DNA from 2 places in the Brevibacillus sp. NPDC058079 genome. Region 2 is predicted to be linked to the other one. Evidence: riboswitches for the same ligand, from Rfam matches in the RefSeq annotation. Region 2 holds a riboswitch; the other holds the start of a gene.

Region 1 (4,422 bases), on a different contig from region 2:
CCAGAAGGGCCATTGGGAGAATCGATTAAGTATGGACATAAGTTAATGAATGAAACGAGCACAGTGATCCCTGAATACACAGGGAATAAGCTCTCCTGCTCCAGCTGTCACGGTAATGCCGGAATGGATGCGACCTCCCCTTTAACGGGTGTCACCGCAGTCTATCCCCAGTACATTCCAAGGTCAGGCAAAGTGCTTACCATTGAAGATCGCATCAATGGTTGTTTTCAACGAAGCATGAACGGAAAGCCATTGCCTTACAACAGCGATGAAATGAGAGCGATGGTTGCCTATCTGACATATATCTCAACAGATGTACCAGTAGGAATTAAAGAGCGCCCGTGGATAGAGAAAAACGATATGAAGAGCGTACCTCAACCGAATGTGGCAAATGGAGAAGCCCTCTTTCAAAAATCGTGTTTGCAATGCCATGCAGCTGATGGTTCAGGAACAGGACCAAACACTGGACCAGCGCTATGGGGGGATAACTCCTTCAATATTGGTGCAGGTATGGCCCGAATTTCCAAAGCTGCTGGCTACATTCAACGCAATATGCCTCTAGGGGAAATGGGCGGTATCAAGCAAGGCTCGTTAACAGATCAAGAAGCAGCGGACCTAGCAGCCTATATTTTGTCCAAGCCTCGTCCAGACTTTGCCAAAAAGGCAAAAGACTGGCCAGCTGGTGGAGTTCCAAAGGATGTACCGTATGAAGTAGACAGCGCCAAGAAGAAGCAATAGGAACACAATACCTAACCCAAAAAGGGCTGTCCCAAAAGTTATTAAATGACTGAGGGATGGTCCTCTTTTTGATAAAATGGAAGTATCCCCCACATGGGTGAACTCTTGAACCAGCATGGCGTATTGTCAAAAAAGGAGGCACAAAATGAGCAGAACCTTTCAAAAAGGCATTATTTTCGATATGGACAACACCTTGCTGCAATCCAGGATCAATTTTACCGAGATGAAGCGGGCTATTTTTCAGCTATGGGCAGACAATGGGATCGTTTCTCCAACACTTGAGTGGGAAAAGCATACCGCATCGCAGCTCATTGAGATCGGGAGAAAAGCGGAGCAGATGACGATAGAGCTGGAGCAAGCGATGTGGGATGCGGTAACCGCGATCGAGAAGGAAGGGATGCATGGAGCTGTATTGGAGCAGCACGCGGTAGAAGTGCTAGAGGAGTTAAAGAACCGCTATCAGCTGTATATCCTAACCAACAACGCGTATGCCGCTGCAGAGGAGGCTTTGAACGAGACGGGAATCGCCTCCTACTTTGACGAAATCGTCGCCCGCGAGCAGATGACGACCTTGAAGCCATCTCCATCGGGCATTCACTCTATTCGCAGCCGCAAGCCAGATTGGCCTGTTTCGGCTTGGGCGATGATCGGGGATTCGTGGATCGATGGTAAGGCGGCCTGCGACGGACAAGTCGCTTTTATTGCCTATCAAGGGAATGAGCAGGACATGGAGCAAAATGGTGTTGTGCCAAAGGCGTACATAAATGATTTGAAAGAACTCCTGACGGTCCTCGAAGAGTGCGAGCAAGAGTAAGTGCACTTCTCCAATAAATGATTACAGACAATAGTGAAAAATGTGCTATACTTTGCCTAACTGAATACCAGCCTTCAGGGTAGGGTGCAATTCCCGACCGGCGGTAATGACGAACGCACGTCTGAGCCCGCGACTCGCTATCGTAAGCAGTTGATAGCGACTGACTTGGTGCAAATCCAAGGCCGACGGTACAGTCCGGATGGGAGAAGGTATTTGGAACGGCCTGTTTCGCTGTTTTTTCAAAAAACGGTAGAAACAAGGCTTCTTTCTGAACGCCCTGAGCATAATATTCATGGGCGTTTTTGTTTTTCGTTAAAACTTCATAGCGACAATCTTCAGGGCAAGGTGAAATTCCTGACCGGCGGTAATGACGTACGTACGTCTGAGCCCGCGACTCGCTGACCACGCTTACAGCGACTGATCTGGTGAAAACCCAGAGCCGACGGTACAGTCCGGATGGAAGAAGATTTTGTGCTTTCTTCATTTGTTTTTTCGAAAAACGGATGAGGTAAGGCTTCTTTCCCTATGCCCTGAAACGTTCTGAGGTTTCAAGGGCTTTTTGCGTTGTGCTTGGCTGGAATGATGGAACAGAAAGGAGTGCGGTATGGAACAGGACAGCAAGTACATGGATCTGGCGCTGGAACTGGCACGATCGGCAAGAGGCCAAACCAGCCCGAATCCCATGGTCGGAGCTGTGATTGTGAAGGATGGAATCATCGTGGGAATGGGAGCGCATCTGCGGGCAGGAGAGCCCCATGCTGAGGTGCACGCACTGCGGATGGCTGGGGAAAAAGCGCAAGGCGCGACCGTGTACGTGACGCTGGAGCCTTGCAGTCACTACGGGAAAACACCGCCGTGTGCAGAGGCGCTGATCGCAGCTGATGTAAGTCGTGTCGTTGTAGCGACGCTCGACCCGAATCCACTAGTGGCGGGAAGAGGAATGGAGATGCTGCGGGCAGCAGGGATGGAAGTGGCGGTGGGCGTGAGAGAAGAGGAAGCGAAGGCGCTCAATGAAGTCTTTTTCCATTACATCCAGACCAGACGTCCATTTGTAACGGTAAAGACGGCCAGCACATTGGACGGGAAAATCGCTTCGTTCTCGGGACACAGTCGGTGGATTACTGGAGCAGAGGCTCGTGCAGAGGTGCATGAACTGCGCAGGCAGCACGATGCGATCCTGGTTGGGGTTGGGACGATTCTCGCTGATGACCCACTGTTGACGGCGCGCCAGGAAGAGCAGTGTTTTGGAAGTCAGCCAGTTCGCGTGATTTTGGACAGTCATTTACGGACGCCGCTGGATGCCCGTGTCGTCCAGAATGCAGATACGAAGACATGGATCTTTACGACAGATGCAGCACCAAGGGAAAAGCAGAAGCTGCTTGCGGTAAGAGGAGTAAAGGTCATCACGACGGAAGCGCCAATTCGCGTGGAAAAGGTGCTGGATACGCTGGGAGAGCTGGGGATTACCTCGTTGCTTGTGGAAGGCGGGCAGGAAGTCAATGGCTCCTTTTTGCAGGCGAGAGCAATTCAAAAGGTCGTGAGCCATATCGCGCTAAAGCTGATCGGGGGAAGCGGCGCGCCCTCGCCGTTCGGTGGTCAAGGCTTTGCGACGATGGGAGAAGCGGTACAGCTGACAAATGTGACGATCGCACCGATCGGGAAAGGTGATGTACAAATCATCGGGTACCCACAATGGGAGGATCAGACGTAGCAAGTGAGGAGGAGAGAGCATGTTCACGGGACTGGTCGAAGAAGTGGGCGTGTTGGAATCGATTCAAGGGAACGAGCAGGCGAGTCGACTGGTCATCCGCGCACAGCAGGTACTCGAAGGGGTGAAGCTCGGGGACAGTATCTCGGTCAATGGCATTTGCCTTACGGTTACTTCTTATACGAATCGTCAGTTTAGCGTCGATGTGATGCCAGAGACGATGAACAAGACGAGCTTGCGGCAATTACGCAGCGGACAGCGAGTGAATTTGGAGAGAGCGATGCGGCTGGGGGACCGTTTTGGCGGGCATATCGTCTCCGGGCATGTAGATGGGACTGGAATGGTTGCTTCACGAGAGGTGAATGCGAATGCTGTCGTGTTTCGGATTGAGGCCAAACCGCAGCTGTTGAAGTATGTTATTGCCCGTGGATCGATTTGCATAGACGGCATCAGTCTCACCGTGGTGGACGTAAACGATAACGGTTTTACCGTTTCAATCATTCCGCATACGCTGGCGAATACGAGTCTTTCAGACAGACGACCTGGGGACTTGGTGAATCTTGAAACAGATGTCATCGGCAAATATGTAGAGCGTTTGTTAGGTTATCAAAACCATGGCGGTACAGAGAAATCTGGCGGGCTCAGTCTAGCCTTTTTGCAGGAAAATGGCTTCGCGTGAGAAGGAGGGAGAAAGTATGTTTCATCGCATAGAAGAAGCATTAGAAGATTTGCGTCAGGGCAAGGCGGTCATCGTGGTAGATGATGAGGATCGGGAAAACGAAGGAGATTTTGTCTGCATGGCCGAAGCGGCTACGCCTGAAATGATCAACTTCATGGTTACACATGGAAGGGGACTCGTTTGCGTACCGGTGACAGAAGAGCACGCAACTCGTTTGGAGCTCCATCCGATGGTGAAGTCCAATACAGACAAGCAAGGAACGGCTTTTACCGTGTCCATCGATGAAGGGAGTACACACACAGGGATATCCGCTCATGAGCGCTCTCAGACTGTCTTGGCGATGCTGGATGATCAAAAGACCGCAGAAGATTTCCGTAGACCGGGACATATTTTTCCGTTAATCGCGAAGTCTGGCGGTGTATTGCGCAGAGCGGGACATACGGAGGCGGCAGTTGATTTGGCTCGCTTGGCGGGGGGCATACC
Region 2 (4,422 bases):
GGTAGCTAGCCATGCGTAAGCTTTATATGGAACTCATCCGCATGAGGTTTTTGACGATGCTTGCCTATCGTGTGAACTATTACAGCGGGATCATTATCTACGCGATTAACATCGGTGCGTACTACTTTTTATGGGGAGCAATCTACGGAGGCCAGCAGCAGCTGGGCGGGCTTACGGTGGAACAGATGACTTCCTACGTTGCGATTGCTTGGATGTCGCGGGCGTTTTATTTTAACAACATCGATACAGAAATAGCCCAGGACGTCCGAGAAGGCAAGGTCGCGATCGAAATGATACGCCCTTATAATTACTTGTCCGTGAAAACGGCGCAGGCGTTTGGGGAAGGGATCTTTCGCTTTCTCTTTTTCGCGGGTCCAGGGATCTTCCTTATCAGCCTGATCATTCCATTCAGCTTCCCGGCGACAGCGACTGGATGGGGGCTTTATTTGATCAGCTTGATGTGTGCGTTTTTGATCAATACACAAATCAATCTGGTAACAGGCTTGCTGACTTTCTTTCTGTTCCGAAACGATGGCATGATGCGAGCCAAGCGGGTCGTGGTGGATCTGTTGTCTGGTCTCGTGCTGCCGATCAGCTTTTTCCCGGGCTGGGCGCAAACGGTAATGGGTTATCTCCCATTTCAGGCGGTCAACTACTATCCGAGCCTGATCTTCACAGGTGCGATTACAACGGAGCGTTCCTGGGAATTGATCGGTTTTCAGGTCATTTGGATGTTTGTCATACTGGTTCCCATCTTGGTGATGTGGCGTCTTGCCCGCAACAAGCTGGTTGTGCAAGGAGGGTAGAGCATGCAAAACATGAGACATATTTTCAGTATTTTTGCCGACTACCTGAGTCAGTATTTCAAGACGAGACTTGCCTATCGAACGGATTTTATCGGGGATTTTGTGTCCAATCTGGTTTCTGAGTTGATCAATCTGGTCTTTATTATTGTCGTGTTCACGCATGTTCCGCTTATGGGGGATTGGACGCGTGACGAGATTATCTTTATCTATGGTTTCTTTTTGGTTCCATACGCGTTGTTCTCGATGTTCTTCGGTTTTTGGGACTTCAACGAAAGGTATATCATCCGGGGCGAGATGGATCGCATCCTGACGAGACCGATTCACAATCTGGCACAGGTGTGTCTCGAGTCGATTGCACCAGACCGTATTTTTGGAGTCATAACCGGGATCATCATCATGGGGTATGCTGCCATTCAACTCGATTTGTCGTTTTACTGGTACGACGTGTTCATCTTTATCGGGCTCTCGATCAGCGGGGCACTGATATACGGTGGCGTGTATACTGCGATTGCTGCGGTTAGCTTCTTTTCCGACTCGCGGACAGGGATTGCCCCGATGATTTACAACATCCAGCAATATGGGCGCTATCCGGTAGACGTGTACAACAAGGCGATTCGCTTTGTGCTCACCTACGTGCTGCCGTTTGCCTTCGTGGGTGTTTATCCAGCGGCTTACTTTTTGCGCAAGGAAGTCTGGTACACATATGCGGCAATGACGCCGGTAGTGGCTGTTATTTTCTTCGGGATTGGGCTGTTAGTCTGGAACTGGGGAGTCACGAAATATCGGGGAGCGGGTTCATAGGGGCGTATTGATACAAATAGCGATTCTTGATGATTTATAATCCAAAGTCGTTGTGGTAATATTGGATGTAACGAGATCTAAAAGCATAAAGTAAAAAAAGACCGTCCCGGCTGCAACCGAAACGGTCGATACAATAGGCGCTTCCCGCAAAGGGGTGCGGCTCAATACTATGTTGTGAAATAGACCGCAGAGCTGTCAACTCAAGAGCGGTCTATTTCTTTTTGGTCAAGGTAACAACCAAGCTGATCACCTTTATCCCTACTAAACAAATAGGAAAAATAAACAAAAAGTGTCGAGCTGGCAGTTTCCTCTATTGTCAAATCAAAAAACAGCAGTATAATATGCTGTATACAACTACACATTCCTTCGGGGCAGGGTGAAATTCCCGACCGGCGGTGATCATGCTTTATGCATGTTAAGCCCGCGAGCCTCCCGAGCTGAAAGTAGCGACGGAGTGCAGGATCTGGTGTGATTCCAGAGCCGACAGTACAGTCTGGATGGGAGAAGGATGACGACAGTACGTTTATCACACGTGCTTGTTTGCCTGTGCAAACGGGATGAGAACGTAGAGGCCAGCCCTCTAGTTTCTTGTACCTTTTATTTGTGCATGGTTTGTCATACGCTTGCAAATGCCCTGTGGAACTTATAGCCACAGGGTTTATTCTGTTTGTGTAACAAGACGTGTGAGCTTACAACGACTGTTGCCATTCCTCAAGAAGGAGTAGAAAAATGAGGAGATGGTAAACATGAAAGAAACAGCGCTGCATTCTTCGCGCACACGTGCAACCCAAAAGCTGGTGACGATTCCCATGCTGGCGGCCGTTGCATTTATTCTGCAGTATCTCGAGGTTCCTGTTCCGCTGATGCCAAGCTTTTTGAAGCTCGACTTCAGTACACTCCCGGCATTGATCGGGGGACTCATGTACGGACCAGTAGCCGGCGTTATTATCGAGGTACTGAAAAATACACTGCATATGCTCTTCAAAAATACAGACGGTCTTTTGATCGGTGAACTCGCAAACGTCGTAGCAGGATCAAGCTTTATTTTTGCGGCTGTCTACATGCAGCGTCTGGGCCAAGGCAAAAAAGGCTTCCTGACTGGTCTCGCTCTGGGAACGATTTTGATGACGATTGTCATGGCTGTGGCAAATGCTTATGTGCTGTTGCCTGCGTACGCTGTGCTTTATCAAATGCCGATTGAACAGCTCTTGACCATGTTCAATGCGACAAGTATCTGGTCATTGGTACTGTACGGAATCGTCCCATTCAATCTCTTCAAAGGTGTTATGATTTCAGTGGTTGCGTATCCGATCTACGTGAAGCTCGGCTCAAGAATCGCTGCGCGTACCAACAATTGACAACCACGATGTGACTCGCTAATATGTTTAGTTAATAGATAGTCACAAAAGGCTATGAAAGGACCCGCAGCTATTCCCACGTGACAGAGAGTCGGCCCTAGTCTGGAAGGCTGATACGTAAAGGATAACTGCACCCCATCCTGAAGCCGCTGGTGAAGAGCTTAGCCGGATGCCCACCGTTATCGGGTTATCGAGAGGACTATGGCGTATGCTGTAGTCAATCAGGGTGGTACCGCGGAAGTTGATCCTCCGTCCCTTTTTGGGATGGGGGATTTTTTGCATTTTACGTAAGAACAAAAAGGAGCGTAGACGGATGAAAGAGGACAAAGCGTTTGTAAAAGAAATTACACCGCAATCGGAGGATTTTTCGCGTTGGTACATCGATGCCATCAAAAAGGCGGATTTGATGGACTACACACCGGTACGCGGCTGCATCGTGTTCAAGCCGGATGGCTTTGAGCTATGGGAGCGAATTCAAGAGGCGATGAATAAACGTTTCAAGGAGACAGGGCATCGCAATGCCTATTTCCCGATGTTGATCCCCGAGTCCTTCTTTCAAAAAGAAAAAGAGCATATCGAGGGCTTCAATCCAGAGCTGCCTTGGGTAACAGAGGCTGGGGGCGAGCCGTTAGAGGAAAAGCTCGCGCTACGTCCAACCTCCGAGACGATCATTGGACATATGTACAGCCAATGGATTCAGAGCTACCGCGACCTGCCTGTATTAATCAACCAATGGGCAAACGTTTTTCGTTGGGAAAAGCGGACGATGCCGTTCTTGCGGACATCAGAATTTCTCTGGCAGGAAGGCCACACGGCACATGCGACAGAGGAGGAAGCTCGTCAGGAAACGATGCAAATGCTGGAGATTTACCGAGAGGTCGTCGAGCAGGAGCTGGCCATTCCGGTTTGGAAGGGACAAAAAACACCGAGTGAACGCTTTGCCGGTGCTGTTGACACGTATTCCATTGAAGCGATGATGAAGGATGGCAAAGCAGTGCAAGCGGGCACCTCGCACTATTTGGGCGATAAATTCGCGCGCGGCTTTGAAATTAAGTTTTTGGATCGTGACAATCAGTTCAAGTACGTTCACACCACATCATGGGGAACCTCTACACGACTGATTGGTTCGATGATCATGGTGCATGGCGATGACCGCGGTCTAGTGTTGCCGCCTCGCATGGCTCCGACACAGGTTATTATGATCCCAGTCGGTCCGATGAAGCTGCGCGAGAAAGTCATGGAGGCGTTTGATCCACTTTTTGACGAGATCAAGGCCGCAGGCGTGCGTGTCCGTGCTGATCTTCGTGAAGAAACACCAGGCTGGAAGTTCAATGAGTGGGAAATGCGCGGGGTTCCTCTACGTCTGGAGCTCGGCCCGCGTGACGTGGAAAATGGTCAAGTAATTCTGGCTCGTCGTGATACAGGGGAGAAGGTGACGGTTTCACTTGAAGGTATCG

Evidence for each region. Region 2 has a riboswitch for FMN ahead of ACFVS2_RS18180 (ECF transporter S component). Riboswitches for the same ligand answer to the same signal wherever they lie in the genome.
Region 1: it holds a riboswitch for FMN, as region 2 does, so the genes downstream of both, ribD (bifunctional diaminohydroxyphosphoribosylaminopyrimidine deaminase/5-amino-6-(5-phosphoribosylamino)uracil reductase RibD) here and ACFVS2_RS18180 (ECF transporter S component) in region 2, are expected to answer to the same signal.

Annotation. Positions count from the first base shown of each region.
Region 1 covers NZ_JBHVSO010000004.1:222,655-227,076, reverse strand. The annotation lists gene ACFVS2_RS14300 (c-type cytochrome) at 1-738, shown strand, start outside; gene ACFVS2_RS14295 (HAD family hydrolase) at 884-1,552, shown strand; FMN riboswitch at 1,619-1,767, shown strand; FMN riboswitch at 1,880-2,024, shown strand; gene ribD (bifunctional diaminohydroxyphosphoribosylaminopyrimidine deaminase/5-amino-6-(5-phosphoribosylamino)uracil reductase RibD) at 2,157-3,263, shown strand; gene ACFVS2_RS14285 (riboflavin synthase) at 3,283-3,939, shown strand; gene ACFVS2_RS14280 (bifunctional 3,4-dihydroxy-2-butanone-4-phosphate synthase/GTP cyclohydrolase II) at 3,956-4,422, shown strand, end outside.
Region 2 covers NZ_JBHVSO010000006.1:10,824-15,245, reverse strand. The annotation lists gene ACFVS2_RS18195 (ABC transporter ATP-binding protein) at 1-19, shown strand, start outside; gene ACFVS2_RS18190 (ABC transporter permease) at 12-806, shown strand; gene ACFVS2_RS18185 (ABC transporter permease) at 810-1,607, shown strand; FMN riboswitch at 1,966-2,120, shown strand; gene ACFVS2_RS18180 (ECF transporter S component) at 2,354-2,965, shown strand; gene proS (proline--tRNA ligase) at 3,279-4,422, shown strand, end outside.